DNA from 3 places in the Heliomicrobium undosum genome. Region 3 is predicted to be linked to each of the others. Evidence: riboswitches for the same ligand, from Rfam matches in the RefSeq annotation. Region 3 holds a riboswitch; each other region holds the start of a gene.

The links. A riboswitch is a leader RNA that binds a small molecule or an ion and turns the genes downstream of it on or off. The one in region 3 is predicted to bind S-adenosylmethionine.
Region 1: it holds a riboswitch for S-adenosylmethionine, as region 3 does, so the genes downstream of both, GTO91_RS14470 (homocysteine synthase) here and GTO91_RS11455 (methionine ABC transporter ATP-binding protein) in region 3, are expected to answer to the same signal.
Region 2: it holds a riboswitch for S-adenosylmethionine, as region 3 does, so the genes downstream of both, GTO91_RS09480 (trans-sulfuration enzyme family protein) here and GTO91_RS11455 (methionine ABC transporter ATP-binding protein) in region 3, are expected to answer to the same signal.

The regions. Positions count from the first base shown of each region.
Region 1 covers NZ_WXEY01000021.1:41,493-46,893, forward strand. Annotated here, with positions in the region: gene GTO91_RS14460 (DUF3784 domain-containing protein) at 32-328, opposite strand; gene metX (homoserine O-acetyltransferase MetX) at 514-1,689, opposite strand; gene GTO91_RS14470 (homocysteine synthase) at 1,705-3,000, opposite strand; SAM riboswitch class I at 3,106-3,227, opposite strand; gene GTO91_RS14475 (ComEC/Rec2 family competence protein) at 3,504-4,412, shown strand; gene GTO91_RS14480 (VanW family protein) at 4,668-5,401, shown strand, end outside.
Region 2 covers NZ_WXEY01000008.1:81,059-86,459, forward strand. Annotated here, with positions in the region: gene GTO91_RS09470 (YezD family protein) at 1-297, opposite strand, end outside; gene cysK (cysteine synthase A) at 432-1,361, opposite strand; gene GTO91_RS09480 (trans-sulfuration enzyme family protein) at 1,750-2,883, opposite strand; SAM riboswitch class I at 2,992-3,096, opposite strand; gene cysK (cysteine synthase A) at 3,321-4,322, shown strand; gene GTO91_RS09490 (undecaprenyl-diphosphate phosphatase) at 4,399-5,208, shown strand; gene GTO91_RS09495 (hypothetical protein) at 5,302-5,401, opposite strand, start outside.
Region 3 covers NZ_WXEY01000012.1:9,307-14,707, forward strand. Annotated here, with positions in the region: gene GTO91_RS11445 (methyl-accepting chemotaxis protein) at 1-1,127, shown strand, start outside; gene GTO91_RS11450 (NAD-dependent malic enzyme) at 1,343-2,758, shown strand; SAM riboswitch class I at 2,825-2,932, shown strand; gene GTO91_RS11455 (methionine ABC transporter ATP-binding protein) at 3,061-4,089, shown strand; gene GTO91_RS11460 (methionine ABC transporter permease) at 4,082-4,735, shown strand; gene GTO91_RS11465 (MetQ/NlpA family ABC transporter substrate-binding protein) at 5,002-5,401, shown strand, end outside.

The sequences.
Region 1 (5,401 bases), on a different contig from region 3:
TTTTATTCAATTGATGTGCAACGTTCCCCCACTAATACTTCCGCGCAACATCAGAAACACGGCTCAACCAGAGCGCCAGCACCAGGAGATACCCGAAGAAATAGACATAGGCAAAACGTTCGGGAATCACCGGCCCTGCCAGGATCAGCAGCAGCGAAACGGCGCCGATAGCGATAAATTGGTTTGCCACCCAACGGACGAGGCCCTCCTTGTCCTTCGCCTCATCGTAACCGGCCAGCCATTCCACCGTCTGTCCCTTTTTAAGAGCGAAGCCCCAGGCGAAAAAAAAGACCATGTTGAAGAGCGGGAGCAGGGTGTTCACTTTCATGACCGTTTCCTCCCTTCCCATAGGAAAAGGGGCGCCCCGGCGCCCCTTCTTGCTGATGTTCTGCTTCGATTGCTGCATGGTTTGGTTTCTATCGACGGGGCTCCCCTTGGATTGCGCCGGCATAACGCCCTGAATATCTGAATAAGCGAACCGCATTTCATGCCGCCCGTTGAGACCCGCCTCCGCTACACCTGCCTCATATCGGCGATCCCATTGACAAAGGACGCCACAACGGGGCGCATCCGTTCAAACTCGACCAAGAAGGCGTCGTGACCGTGGGGGCTTTTCAGTTCCCAGTAGCCGGCGTCACAGCCGGCTTTTTTCATGATCTCGGCCATCTCGATCATATAGACGGGCGGGTAGATCCAGTCGGAATCAACGCCGATGAAAAGCGTCCGGGCGGCGATGGAGGCGAGTGCCTTCTCGTAGCCGCCGCGGCCGCGGCCTACATCAAGCAAGTCCATGGCCTTGCAGAGGTACATGTAGGTGTTGGCGTCAAAACGTTGGACCAGTTTGTCGCCCTGGTAGTGCAGGTAGCTCTCGATCTCGAAGCGGTTGTCAAAATCAAAGTATGCCTTCGGCTGGTTGTTCGTCATCCGTCGTCCGAACCGGGCGGTGAAGAGTTCGTCGCTGCGGTAGGTGACCATGCCGAGCATCCGGGCGATGGCGAGGCCCTGGGCCGGCCCTTTTCCGGGCGCGTAGTCACCGCCGTTCCAGGCGGGATCGAGCATGATCGTGCGGCGCATGATCTCGTTGAAGGCGATGCCCATGGCCGTCATGCGGCCGGCCGTGGCGATGGGCAGCAGGCCGTCCATCATGTCCGGGTAGGTGACGCCCCATTCGAGGACCTGCATGCCGCCCATGGAACCGCCAGCCACGAGCAACAGCCGTTCGATGCCCAGGTGATCGATGAGCGCCTTCTGCACCCGCACCATGTCGCGGATGGTGTAGACAGGAAAGTCCATCCCATAGGGACGTCCCGTCTCCGGGTTGATGCTGGCCGGCCCCGTCGTTCCCCGGCAGCCGCCGAGGACGTTGGAACAGATGATGAAAAAGCGGTTCGTGTCAAAGGGCTTGCCCGGGCCGATCAGGTCGTCCCACCAGCCCGGCGCCTTTTCGGCCGGGTGGTTCTTGCCGGCGGCGTGATGATCCCCCGTCAATGCGTGGGCGATCAGGATGGCGTTGGAGCGTTCCCGGTTCAGGACGCCATAGGTCTCATAGGCCACCGTGATGGGGCCGAGCCGGCTGCCCGATTCCAGCACAAAGGCGTCGGACCCCTCGGCGAAGGTAAACGTTTGGGGTTGGACGATCCGTTCGCGGCTTCCCATCAACCCCCAGTTGGCAACGGCCCCAGTGCTCATTCGGATCCCGCCTTCTTACGCCCGGCCTTCGGCGGCCCGCAGCGCCTGATCAAGGTCTTCTATCAAATCGTCCGGGTCTTCCAGACCGATGGAGAGGCGCACCAGATCGGGGCTGACGCCGGCGGCGCGCAAAGCCTCCTCGGAGAGTTGGCTGTGGGTCGTCGACGCCGGGTGGATGACGAGGGACTTGGCGTCGCCCACGTTGGCCAGGTGGGAGAAGATCTGCAGGCTGTCGATGAAACGACGCCCCCCTTCGACGCCGCCTTTGATGCCGAAGGTGAGGATGGCGCCGGCGCCCTTGGGCAGGTATTTTTTCGCCAGATCGCAGGAGGCGTGGTCGCTGCACTCGGGGTAGGAAACCCAACTGACCAGCGGGTGGTTCCGCAGGAAGTCGACGATGTGGCGAGTGTTGCTCACATGGCGATCCATCCGCAGGGAGAGGGTCTCCACACCGTGGAGCAACAAGAAGGAGTTGAAAGGGCTGATACAGTTGCCCATATCGCGCAGGAGTTGCAGACGCGCTTTGACGACGAAGGCCGCCGGGCCGATGTCCTTGGCGTAGACGACGCCGTGGTAGCTCGGGTCGGGGTTGATGAACCCGGGGAACTTGTCGTTCTGAGCCCAGTCAAACTTGCCCGAATCGACGATGACACCGCCGATGGAGGTGCCGTGACCGCCGATGAACTTGGTGGCCGAGTAGACGACGATGTCGGCGCCGAAGTCAATGGGCCGGCAGAGGGCGGGCGTGCCGAAGGTGTTGTCAACGATTAGGGGGATGCCGGCTTCATGGGCCACAGCGGCGACAGCCTCGATGTCGAGCACGTCACACTTGGGGTTGCCGATGATCTCGCCGTAGATGGCCTTCGTCTTTTCGTTGATGGCAGCCCGAAAATTGTCGGTGTTCGAGGGATCGACAAAGCGGATCTTGACACCGAGACGAGGCAGCGTATGGGTGAAGAGGTTGTAGGTGCCGCCGTAGAGGCTGGTGGCAGCGACGATCTCGTCACCGGCAGAGCATATGTTCAGGATGGACAGGGTGATGGCCGACTGGCCCGAGGAGAGGGCCAATGCGCCGACGCCGCCATCGAGGGCGGCAAGCCGTTTTTCCAGCACGTCAGTCGTCGGGTTGTCGATGCGGGTGTAGATGTGACCGGGCTCTTTCAGGGCAAAGAGGTTGGCGGCATGCTCCACATCACGAAACACATAGGAAGTGGTCTGATAGATCGGAACCGCCCGGGAAAGGGTGTCCTGGTCGGGCACATGGCCTTCGTGCAGGGCGATCGTGTCAAAGCGCCATTTTTTCTCTGTCATGGCTGTGCTCCCTTCTCGTCTTTCATAACGTTATAACACCCTTCAAGGGGGTACGGGCGGGATGCAAAAACCCCCTGCGCAGACGCAGGGGGTATACTTCTATCCGCCTCATCTGCCAGGACGAGTCCGTCCTGAAGGAATTGGCACCATGTCGCATCAGTTCCCACTGTTTGCGACGGGTTGCCGGGTTTCATCGGGCCCTTTCCCTCCACCTCTCTGGATGAGTGTCTTCAATTTTCGGCCGGCTCCATAATGGGCAAGCGCTTGGAGTTTATTGTACCCGTGACAGCGGTTGCCGTCAATTGAAAAAATGAAAGGTAACAGAAAATTTACTGACTATGTTATCACCCACTACCGGTCGGGCAGCTTGCCTCGACCAAGCTTCTATTTATCTTCCACTCCGATGGAGGGAATGGCTTGTCCCCGTGGAATACATCATCGTTGTCGGATCGACATTAAGATTCCATGAAAAAGAAGGAGGCCTTCTGTTGCGCAATCGCTGGTTGAAACCGCTTTTTCTGTGCCTGCTGGTCCTCGCCTTGGCGCTGACGGGCTGCTCCAAACCGTCGCCTAGCGCAAAAGCTCCCGGCTCGGGAGGATCGCCATCCACAACGACGACACAGGCAGCCTCACCCCAAAGGGCTGCCCAGGACGTATTGCGCGTTCATTTCATTGATGTGGGACAGGCGGATTCCATCCTGCTCCAATCCCCCGGCGGGCGTTTCGTCCTTGTTGACGGCGGCAATGTAGATGACGGCCGGCTGGTTGTCGATTACCTGAAGCGCCAAGGGGTCAAAGAACTGGCCGCCGTCGTGGCCACCCACCCCCATGAGGATCACATCGGGGGACTTGATAAAGTCCTCAAAAGCTACCCTGTCGGCCAGGTGTACATGCCCAAGGCGACGACAACCACGAAAACCTTTGAGTATTTTTTAAACGCCGTAAAGGCGAGCGGCGCCAAACGGGTGGAAGCGAAAGGCGGCGTGAAACTGGATGTGCCCGATATGGACGGCGTCTTCCTCGCGCCGAACGGGACCGGTTATGAAGAGATGAACGATTACAGCGCTGTCCTCAAGGTCAACTACGGCAAGACCTCCTTCCTGCTGACCGGCGACGCCGAGGCAAAATCGGAAGGTGAAATGCTGGCCCAGGGATATGATCTGAAAGCAGATGTGCTGAAGGTGGGGCACCACGGCAGCACCAGTTCCACCACAAGCCCCTTCCTGAAGGCGGTATCGCCGAAATACGCCTTCATTCCGGTGGGCGACGGCAACGACTACGGCCATCCCCACAAAAAAACCCTCGACAAACTGGCCAAAGCCAGCGTGGAGGTCTTCCGGGCAGATAAAAACGGCACTGTTGTGGTCACCAGTGACGGGAACAAGGTCAACTTCGAACTGGAAAAACGGTAAAAACAAAAGCATTCGCTCATAACGCTAATCGCGTTAATAAGGATGAGCATCATCATCTGTCCGCTTCACGCGGACAAGGAGACTTATGAGTCGGGATAAAGGCCCGGCTCTTTTTTTGTTTTCGCCCTTCTATTCTTTTGGGAACTAGCCCTTCTATTTTCAGTTTAATTTGAATAAATAGGTATAGTAGGATATTTTTTCCATTTTTTCTTTTTGGTCTTCTTCGGTTGACCCATTATTGGCGGAGGTGGTTCTTTGAAACGTTCGGTCCGATCCTGCCTGTTGGTCTTCGCCCTCGTTCAGGTCTTCGCCTGCAGTGAGGCGGAAGCGCTGCCATTGCGCAAAGCGCCCGCGTCGATGCCGCCGCCGGCGGCGCTGGCAGCGGTTTTGCCTGGCGCGACGACTACGTCTACGCCTTCCGTCTTGACACCGTCTAACCCGACTTCGACTGCGACAACCCCTCCGGGGAAAACCCCGTTGACCGCTGCCTCCTCGGGCGCGGGATTGACAACGCCATCTACATCAACACCGTCCAGGGTCATTCCGTCCACACCTACGGCGCCGAGCACAGTTGATCCGGTTGCTCCCGCTGTCCCCACTAGCCCTGCTACCTCAGTTGACCCGGTCCCGGCTAATTCGGCCGACCCAGCTATCCCAGCTAAACCGGCCAACCCAGCTAATCCCGCTACCCCAGATAACCCCAATACCCCGGGGACGACCGACACCACCCCTGTCGCTCCTGTTTTATCGGGTGGAACCATCACCCTGTATATCGGAGAAGAGACGTTCGCCTTCCTCCCCAATAAAGAAATCGCCGCCGTAGATGTCAACAACTGGACCTACATACCCTCCAAGGATCCCAAAGAGGCCCGCGTTGCCGCCGTTCGCTTTGCCGATTCGCTCCCCAGTCACATCCGGCTCCGCGAGGGCGCCGTCAACATGATCACCGATGCCCTGACCGCAGCAACGGACACCGAAGTAGCCGTCCC
Region 2 (5,401 bases), on a different contig from region 3:
CTCGCCATAGCGGAGTCCGCCGACAGCTTCGATGATGCGTCGGCGCAGAGACGATTGTCCCTGTCCCTGCGCCGTTCCGGGATTGGTTTCCGGGGCTGCCGGTTTGGTTCCCTTTATCGCCTCGTCAGCGTCGAAGCGTATCTTCTCCAGTTTGTTCATCTGGATGATGTGGGCGTCTTGCAACACCAGAGTTACCGTGCCGAAGGTCATGGCGCGAATCTCTTTCTCGATCCGCGCCAGCACTTCTTGGGGGATCGACGGAGGTTCCTGTGCGCTTCTCCGTTCGCTGTTTTTCATCACACCTTTACCCCCCACCTAAATCTTTACTAATCCGATTTGATTGCTTTGATTTAAGGTGAGTATAGGACGGGCAGGAATCAAATGTCAATAGGCAGTATCTTTGCTAGTCGGAAGTGTCTTACCTTCGGTGATTACGATTCCTGGAAGAGGGGGGTGCTCAGATAACGCTCCCCCGTGTCGGGCAAAACAACGACGATCAGCTTGCCGGCATTTTCCGGCCGTTTGGCGATCTGCAGGGCCGCGTAGGCCGCCGCGCCCGAAGAGATCCCCACGAGGAAGCCCTCCTCACGGGCGATGCGCCGGCTCGTTTCAAAGGCCTCTTCATTGCGGACCTTGTAAATCTCGTCGGCAACCTCCAGATCCAAGACCGGGGGAACGAAGCCGGGTCCGATGCCTTGAATCTTGTGGGGTCCCGGTTGACCGCCGGACAGCACGGGCGAATCAAAGGGCTCGACGGCGATGACCTGGAGCCCGGGTTTACGCGCCTTCAGCGTTTCTCCCACGCCAGTGATGGTGCCGCCGGTGCCGACGCCCCCGACAAGGATATCCACCTTGCCGTCCGTATCGGCCCAGATCTCCTCGGCGGTCGTTGCCCGGTGGATTTTCGGGTTGGCGGGGTTGATGAACTGCTGGGGAATGAAGGCGTTGGGGATCTGGGCAGCCAGTTCCTCTGCCCGGCGCACAGCGCCTTTCATCCCTTCCGTTCCAGGGGTCAGCACCAGTTCAGCGCCGTAGGCTTTTAGCAGGTTCCGGCGCTCAATGCTGAAGGTCTCCGGCATAGTCAGAATGACCCGATAGCCGAGGGCAGCCGCCACAAAGGCGAGGGCAATGCCGGTGTTGCCGCTGGTCGGCTCGATGATCACGGAGTCTTTATGGAGCAACCCTTTTTCTTCGGCGTCTTTGATCATCGCGTAGCCGATACGGTCTTTCACGCTGCCGCCGGGATTGAAGTACTCCAGCTTGGCGACCACGTCCGCTTCCAGCCCTTCGGTCACGCGGTTCAGCCGAACAAGCGGCGTTTTGCCGATCAGGTCAGTGATATTGTTGGCAATTTTGGCCATGGAAAACATCCTCCTTCATTTTTCCGTGTCGTTCATACACATCGCTAGTGGTATATCGGCGCGACCTCGCACCGCTTAGCAAAACACCTGTGAAGGATACACCTATATATCCGTAGGTTTTTTGAAAGTCCCTACATCCGTTGCCCCGGTCGTCATGAACTGCTTGGCTGCAGCGGACGGGGAAATCGTTGATACAGTCCATGCCACTCCCCCTTATCTAGACAAAAAGAGGCCAAGGGTTTCGATCCCTGTCTTGGATCGAAGCGCCTCGGCCTCCGGTCTATCCGGTCAGCGTTGGTTAATTCCGAGTTTTTCGATTTACATTTATGATATTAAAGGCTGTCGGGTTATCTGTCAATCACCATTTTCGTACGCAGATGAGAATTTTTCAGGCCAAGGCCTGCTCCAGATCATTGATTAAATCGTGGACATTTTCAATCCCGACGGACAACCGCAACAGGCGGTCGTTAACGCCGCAGCGCCGGCGGATATCCTCGGGGATATCGCCGTGGGTCTGGCGTGCCGGGAAGGTGAGCAGCGATTCAACGCCGCCCAGGCTTTCGGCAAAAGAGATCATTTTGATCCGCGACAGCGTCTCCGGGACTTTTCCGGCATCGCGAAGGGTAAAGGATATCATCGCCCCAGGCCCGCCGGCCTGCTGAAAATGAACCTCTCTGCCTGGGTGATTATCGAGGCCGATATAATACACCTGTTCCACAGCGGGATGGGATGACATCCAGCGGGCGATGGCGCTCGCGTTTTCCTGCGCCCGGTCCAGTCGTATTCCCAAGGTCTTCATGCCGCGCACAAGCAGCCATGAATCAAAAGGGCCGAGGATGGCGCCGGTGGCGTTTTGATAGAAAGCCAGCTTTTCACCAAGTTCTTCTGTGGCGGCTACGGCCAGACCGGCCACCACATCGTTATGTCCACCCAGATACTTCGTGCCACTGTGAACGACGATATCGGCGCCAAACTCGATGGGCCGCTGCAAGTAGGGGCTCATAAAGGTGTTGTCGACGATCAACAATAATTCGTGTTCGTCGCAAATCCGCCGGATTTGCCGGAGATCGGTGACTTTCATCGTCGGGTTGGTGGGGGTTTCAACCAATATCGCCTTCGTCCGGGCCGTAATCGCTTTGCTCACCTGTTCCGGATCACTCGTATCCACATAGTTCGCCGTAAACCCCCAGGGACGAAAAACCTGGTCTAGGAGCCGGTAGGTCCCCCCGTAGAGGTCTTCACAGAGAATGAAATGATCTCCGGATCTAAAGAGTGACATAACGGCGGTGATCGCCGCCAGGCCAGATGCAAAGGCCAGTCCGCGTCGCCCGCCCTCCAGTTTGGCGATCAGCTCTTCGAGAACCTGACGGGTGGGGTTCCCCGAGCGGCTGTAATCAAAGCCGGTGCTTTCGCCCAAAGCCGGATGACGGAAGGTGGCCGACTGGTAGATGGGGAAACTAACGGCGCCTGTGCCTGCGTCTTTGCCGTTGCCCCCCTGGGCCAACAGTGAATCGATGCGCATATGCGAAACCTCTCCTTTTCGTGATTGATTCTTCATCTGTGCGCTATTTATCTGCCCAAACAAAAACGGTCTTCTCTGAAAGAGAAGACCGTCATAAAGACAGGGCAAGTCTTATCTTTCAGGGTTTCCCCTGCAGGAATTGGCACCATGCAGGCATGCCTGCTGGTTGCCGGGCTTCATCGGGCCAGTCCCTCCACCAACTCTTGATAAGAGCGTCTTATTCGATTTTTCCGGCGTCAACCGGATTGACTATACATTACCGGGAATCACAGTCAGACGTCAAGAGTTTTTTTCGCTGATTAGACAAATACTTTTCTTTGCGAAAAACCTCCCTTTCCTTGACAGGATTCCCCACCCCTTCTATCATGGAGTCTAGTAAAAAAATAAGATATTCCGACTTAGATAGTCGGTTTTTTGCAGTAAGGAGTGTGTTTTCTATGGAACGGATTGCCCAGGATGTGACCGCATTGATTGGAAATACGCCGATGGTTCGACTGCGCCGGATTCTTGGATCGGCAACTGCCGGCGATGCTGTTGCGCGCGGCGGCGCTAACGGCGGTGACGGGAAATCCGTCGCTGACAGCGGCGCTGTGACGGAGATCATCGCCAAGTTGGAGTACTTCAACCCCGGCGGCAGCGTGAAGGATCGCATCGGCCTCAACATGATCAAGGACGCCGAAGAACGGGGCTTGTTGCGACCTGGTGCTGTCATCGTCGAACCGACAAGCGGCAACACCGGCGTTGCCCTGGCCATGGTGGCCGCCGTCCGCGGCTACCGGCTGATCCTGACCATGCCGGAGACGATGAGCGTCGAGCGCCGCAATCTTCTAAAGGCCTTTGGCGCCGAATTGGTGCTCACCCCCGGCGCCGAGGGGATGCGCGGCGCTGTGCAAAAGGCGGAGCAGATCGTGAAGGAGACCCCTGGCGCGATCATGCCCCAGCAGTTCGCCAACCCCGCCAATCCCGCCATCCACCAGGTGACCACCGGCGAGGAGATCTGGCGAGACACAGACGGCAGGGTGGACATCTTCGTCGCCGGCGTCGGCACCGGCGGCACCATCACGGGAACGGCCAAAACACTGAAACAGCGAAACCCCAACCTCCAGGTCATCGCTGTCGAGCCGGCGGGGTCTCCCGTCCTTTCCGGCGGCAAACCGGGCCCCCACGGGATCCAGGGCATCGGCGCCGGCTTCATCCCGGATGTCTATGACAGCGGTCTCATCGATGAAATCCTCCCTGTCGCTGACGCCGACGCCCTCGCAACCAGCCGCCGCCTGGCCCGGGAGGAGGGGCTGCTCGTGGGCATCTCCGCCGGCGCCGCCGCCTTCGCCGCCATCGAGGCGGCCAAGCGACCGGAAAACCGGGGCAAGCGCATCGTCGTCCTCCTGCCCGATACGGGGGAACGCTATCTGAGCACAAGCCTGTTTTCTGAAGGGTAAAATCGCCCTTTCCCGTTGACTTTAGGCCATGGCTCCCCTATTGTAGGAGAGGAATGTTAGGGTTGGGGGAGTTGCCATGGAAAACCTGTATATCGTCGCCGTCATTCTCGGAATCGTGGAAGGCCTCACAGAGTTCATTCCCGTGTCTTCAACAGGGCACATGATCCTCGTCGGCAGCCTCCTTGGCTTTGAGGGGGATAAAGCGGCCACCTTCGAGGTCTTCATCCAGTTGGGCGCCATCCTGGCGGTCCTCGTCCTCTACCGGGACCGTTTCTTAAACCTGATCTTAAACCTCTTTGCTGACGGCATCCGTTTCGATGACCGGGGCTTTACCATCTGGCATGTGGCCATCGCCATGGCGCCGGCTTGCATCCTCGGTTTCTTCTTTCACAAATCGATCAAGGGGCTTTTCTCCGATCAATCCGTCGTCATCGGTCTCGTCCTGGGCGGCCTTTTGATGCTGGCGGCTACCTGGTGGCGTGGTCCCCGTCGCCCGGTTGACGATCTCGAACGGATCAACTACCGCCAGGCGCTCTTCGTCGGACTTGCTCAGTGCCTCTCCCTCTGGCCCGGTTTTTCCCGGTCCGGCGCCACCATTTCCGGCGGCATGCTGGCTGGCATGACCTCGGCCGTAGCCGCCGAGTTTTCCTTCATCGTCGCCGTGCCGATGATGACCGTCGCCACGGGCTATGACATGTTGAAGTCTTACCAGTTCCTCGATGCGTCCGACCTGCCCTTTTTTGCCCTCGGCTTCGTCGTTTCCTTCGTCGTCGCCTGGGCGGCCATCGTCTGGTTCTTAAAGCTGCTGCAGCGGATCGGTTTGGCGCCGTTCGCCTACTACCGCTTCCTCGTGGCGTTGCTCTACAGCGTTTTGGTGATCCTGTAAAACCGAGGCTGCTTCACTGTTACATAGGGTGTGAAAACGGAAAAAGGGCGTGGCCGCTGCCTCAGCGACCAGCCCTTTTTTTGTTGCCCTTCGCTAGTAATCCTTTGAAATCTCGGGTATCGTGTCGATCTCCTGGAGCCCGCTGATGCCGTCAATCTCTTGAATCTCATCAACAGCCTCAGGGTCCCCCTGG
Region 3 (5,401 bases):
CCGTCGCCCTCTTTGCCCTACTGCTGTATCTGCTGATCGAGCGACGCGTGGCCCGTCCGCTGCGACACCTGAAAGAACAGGCGGAGCGCGTCGCCCAGGGCGATTTATCTGTGGTGAAAAACGAAGTTGTTTCTCAAGACGAGTTCGGCCAGTTGGCCCAGTCCTTCACCACAATGACCGTCAACCTGCGCGGCATCGTCAGCCAGGTGCTGGCAGAGTCGAAACAACTGGACGAATCGTCCTGTCACCTGACCGAATCGGCCAACCAGGTGGGTGAGGCGGCGACACAACTCGCCGAAGCCGTCGGAGGGTTGGCGGAAGGCGCCGGCAAGCAGGTGGCGGAGGTCGCCCGTTTTCGCGACCATGTGCAAGCCAGCGAATTGCATGTTCATGAGGGGGAAGCGGCTTCAAACGCCTTGGCCCAGGACGCCCGACAATCGACGGCGGCGGCAACCCAGTGTCACGACACCATCGAAAAAGCGTCCCAGCACCTCCAGGGCGTCAGTCAGTCCGTCGACGCCAGCACGGCGGCGATTCGCCGGCTCAACGGGCTATCCGAGGAGATCGGGGTGATCACCACCTCCATCACCGGCATCGCCGAGCAGACGAATCTGCTCGCCTTGAACGCTGCCATTGAAGCGGCGAGAGCCGGCGAGCATGGGCGTGGCTTTCACATCGTCGCCGATGAAGTGCGCAAGCTGGCCGAGGAATCAGCCCGGGCAGCGACGCAGATCACGAGCCTTGTCAGCAACATGCAGCAGGAGATCTCGGGCATGGTCGATATGATGAACGCCAACGTGACATCGATCGGCGAGCAGGTGGGCCTGATCCGGCAAGGGGCCGCAGCGTTGGAGCAGGTCATCGGGTCGGCCATGCGCACTGAAGGCAGTGTTCGTCAGATGCAGGAAGCCGTCGATATGATCTCTGCCTCCGTGAAAGCGATGAACGCGTCGGCCGGGGTGATCGAAGGGGTGGCCGGCGAGTTTTCGGCCCTTTCGCAACAACTGGCCGCCTCTACGCAGGAGCAGGCGGCTGTGGCCGAGGAGATGGCCGAACGCAGCGGCCAGCTCAGCCAGTCCGCTCAATCGCTCCAAGAAAAAGCCAAACAGTTTCGCATGGACCCCTAGAGCGCCCTTCTCAGGCTAGACACCACCTCCATTCATCCATATTAAATTTTTGATAAAAAGGGATTGTAATAAGTCCCTTTTTTCTTTTTTTCTGGACTTTGTGAAGGGATTGAAGGGGAAAATGTGCAATACTTCCTGTGAAGGGATGACAGAAACGAGGGTCTACTCTACATACTCGCGCCCGCTCACGCGGCGCCAAGATAGGGAGTGTTGTCATGTCGATTGCGGTGAACGTGTTGCTGCGTCTCAAACTGGAAAACCAGCCGGGGATGTTGGCCCAGGTGCTTTCGATTATCGCCGCCCATGAGGGGCACCCGGGATCGATCGACCTGGTGTCGGCCTCGACCACCCACGTGATACGGGAACTGATGGTCCGCCTCCACGACAGCCGCGCCTTTGAGCGTCTGCTGGCGGAACTGCGGGAGACGCCGGGTGTGCAGGTCATCCGCGTGGCCGACCGTGTCTTTCTCCGCCACGTGGGCGGCAAAATCGAGGTACGTTCCCGCTGTCCCGTCGCCAACCGGGAAGACCTCTCCCTGATCTACACTCCCGGCGTCGGCGCTATCTCCGAGTTGATCGCTCGGGAGCCGGACATGGCCTTTCCTCTCACGATGAAGGGTAACGCCATCGCTATCGTCACCGACGGATCCGCCGTCCTCGGCCTGGGCGACCTCGGTCCGGCGGCCGCTTTGCCGGTCATGGAGGGCAAGGCGGTCCTCTTTAAGCGCTTTGCCGGCATCAATGCCGTGCCCATCTGCCTGGACGTCCATGAGCCGCAGGCGATCATCGACGCCGTCCGGGCCATCGCCCCGGCCTTTGGCGGCATCAATTTGGAAGACATCGCTGCGCCGAAGTGCTTCGAGATCGAGCAGCGGCTGTCCGAAATCCTTGACATCCCCGTCTTTCACGACGACCAGCACGGGACGGCCATCGTCACCCTGGCAGGGCTCCTGAACGCACTGAAGGTGGTAGGCAAGGAACTGGCGCAGGCGCGGATCGTCATCGCCGGCGCCGGCGCAGCCGGTATGGCCATCACCGCCATGCTGCTGAAGGCCGGCGCCACAGACCTCATCGTCTGCGACCGCAAAGGGGCGATCTCCCGGGATGAAGGGCCGTCGCAGCCGTCCAAACGATGGATCGCCGAACACACCAACGCAGGCTGTGTCAAGGGACCCCTGAAAAAGGTTGTCGCCGGCGCCGACGTGTTTATCGGTGTCTCCGGTCCCGGTGTCTTAGACCGGGCCGATGTGGAGACCATGGCCGCCCGGCCTGTCATCTTCGCCCTGGCCAATCCCGAACCGGAGATCGAGCCCGAGACGGTCCATGACATCGCCGGCGTCATCGCCACCGGCCGATCCGACTACCCCAACCAGATCAACAACGCCCTGGCCTTCCCCGGCATCTTTCGGGGCGCCCTCGACTGCCACGCCAGGACGATTAGCGACGAGATGTCCTTAGCCGCCGCCTACGCCTTGGCCGGCCTCGTTCCCGAGGAGGAGTTGTCAGCCGAACACATCATCCCCTCCATCTTCCATGAAGAGGTGGCCTCGGTCGTCGCCCGGGCCGTCGTCGAGGTGGCGCGGCGCACCGGCGTGGCAAGGCCGACTCCCCATGGACCGGGGGAGGAGTAGAAAAAACCGATTGACAAGCGAAGCTTGTGCTTGTTATACTCAAGTGCGTGACAACGAAATACGGACTTCTTATCAAGAGATGGCTGAGGGACTGGCCCGATGACGCCCGGCAACCGGTTATGTATAACACGGTGCCAATTCCTGCGGGATGCGACGCATCCCGGGAGATAAGGAGGGGAATAAGCGTGCGCAAAAACCTCTTCTTGTCGAAGAGGTTTTTTGTTTTGTACCATCATTTTTTCGCGTCACCAGCGTTTTTCATGTCAGCGAGTTTTTACACTTCACCGAAACGAGGAGACACCATGATCGAAATCCGCAACCTGAAAAAAGTCTTCCCCGCCGCCGGGGGGCTCTTCACCGCCCTCGACGGGATCAACCTTACCATCCCTGAGGGAAAAATCTACGGCATCATCGGGCCGAGCGGCGCCGGCAAGAGCACCCTCATCCGCACGATCAACATGCTGGAGCGGCCCAGCGAGGGCAGCGTCGTCATCGACGGCGAGGACATCGCCCGATTTGACGATAGCCGCTTGCGCGCGCTTCGCCAGCAGATCGGCATGATCTTTCAGCACTTCAACCTGCTCACCTCCCGCACCGTCGGCGAGAACATCGCCTTCCCCCTGGAGATCGCCGGTATGGACAAAGCGCAGATCCGGGCGCGGGTGAAGGAACTGCTGCCCCTCGTCGGGCTGGAAGACAAGGAAGACACCTATGTGGCCCACCTGAGCGGCGGCCAGAAGCAACGCGTCGGTATCGCCAGGGCGCTGGCCAACCACCCGAAGATCCTGCTCTGTGACGAAGCCACCTCCGCCCTCGATCCCCAGACGACCCAGTCCATCCTGCGACTCATCGCCGACATCAACCGGCGCTTCAACCTGACCGTCGTCCTGATCACCCATGAGATGCAGGTCATCCAGGAGATCTGCGACGAGGTGGCCTTCATCGAAGGCGGCAGGATCATCGAGGCTGGACCAGTGCGCGAGGTCTTTACCAATCCCCGTTCGCCCGTCGTCAAGGAATTCGTCCGGGGCGCCCTCGAGGGGGAGAAGCTCCGCCACCTCCTCGCGGCAGGTACTTTTCAGCGCAGCAACGGCGGTCGCCTCATTCGGATCACCTTTGCAGGGGGCGCGACAGAAGAGCCCCTTCTCGCTTCAGTCATCCGCCGTTTTAGCGTCGACGCCAACATCCTCTTCGGGAACATCGACACCGTCCGCGAGACACCCTTCGGCACGCTGCTGTTGGAGTTGACTGGCGAAGCGGTCAAGGTCGACGAGGCGCTCGCCTATATCCGCTCCCGCGATGTGAAGGTGGAGGTGATCGACCGTGAATGAGACGTACTTGCAGGCCACATGGGAGACCTTTTACATGGTTATCGCGGCGACCGGCCTTTCGACGCTCCTCGGCATCCCCTTGGGCATCCTCCTGGTCGTGACGGAGAAAGCCGGCGTCCTGCCCAACCGGCTCGTCAACAGCTTCCTCGCCATCGCCGTCAACATCTTCCGCTCCATCCCCTTTATCATCCTGCTGGTGGCCATCCTGCCCCTGACCAAGCTGCTCGTGGGCAGCCGCATCGGCACCCAGGCCGCCATCGTCCCCCTCACCGTCGCCGCCATCCCCTTCGTGGCCCGCATCATCGAGGCCTCCCTCAAAGAGGTCGACAAGGGCATCATCGAGGCGGCTAGGGCCATGGGGGCGACACCAGGACAGATCATCAGCAAGGTGCTCCTGCCGGAAGCGTTGCCCGGCCTGCTGCTGGGGATCATCATCACCTTTGTGACCTTGATCGGCTACTCGGCCATGGCCGGCGCTGTGGGAGGAGGTGGTTTGGGCGATCTGGCGATCCGAGAAGGCTACATGCGCAACAACAGCGATGTGACCTGGGTGACGGTCGTGGTACTGGTGGCCATGGTGCAGGTCTTCCAGAGCCTCGGCGACTGGCTCACCGGGCGGATCCGCAAGCGCCGCGGGCTGGTGTGAAAAGCTGACAAAATAGCGTTCGCCTTTCTGCGGCGAGAAAGGGGCGAGCGAAGGCTCCAGGAAAAGCACCTTAAGGAAGCAGAGGAACACAGAGAACACAGCTAATGTGCAAGAAGAACACCTTAGAAAACTGTAACGCAGAAAAGACCTTAAACGCAGAAAAGTATCGGGCGCTTAGATGCCCCGGAAACACAGGTTGCAGGAAATACAGACACAGAGAAACTCACCAACACCACAGCAAAAAACAGACAAGGAGAATCACAATTATGTTCAACCAACTGTTGCAGAAAAAAGTCACCCGCCTCATTGGCGGCCTCCTGGTGCTATCCGTAGCCGCCCTCGGCGCAGCCGGCTGCGGCGCCAAGGATACGACCGGCAAAGCCGCCGGCGGCAATAACGGCCAAACGGCAGCCCAATCGAAGACGATCCGCTTTGGCGTCTCCCCGGTGCCCCATGCCGAGATCGCGAAGATCGCTAAGGATCTCCTGGCCAAGGACGGCATTGAACTGAAGATCGTCGAGTTTAACGACTATGTGCAGCCCAACCTGGCCCTAGCTGACGGTGAACTTGACGCCAACTTCTTTCAGCATAAGCCCTATCTGGACACCTTCGCCGACGAACATAAGCTGGATCTGAAGACCGTGGCCGGCGTCCATGTGGAGCCCA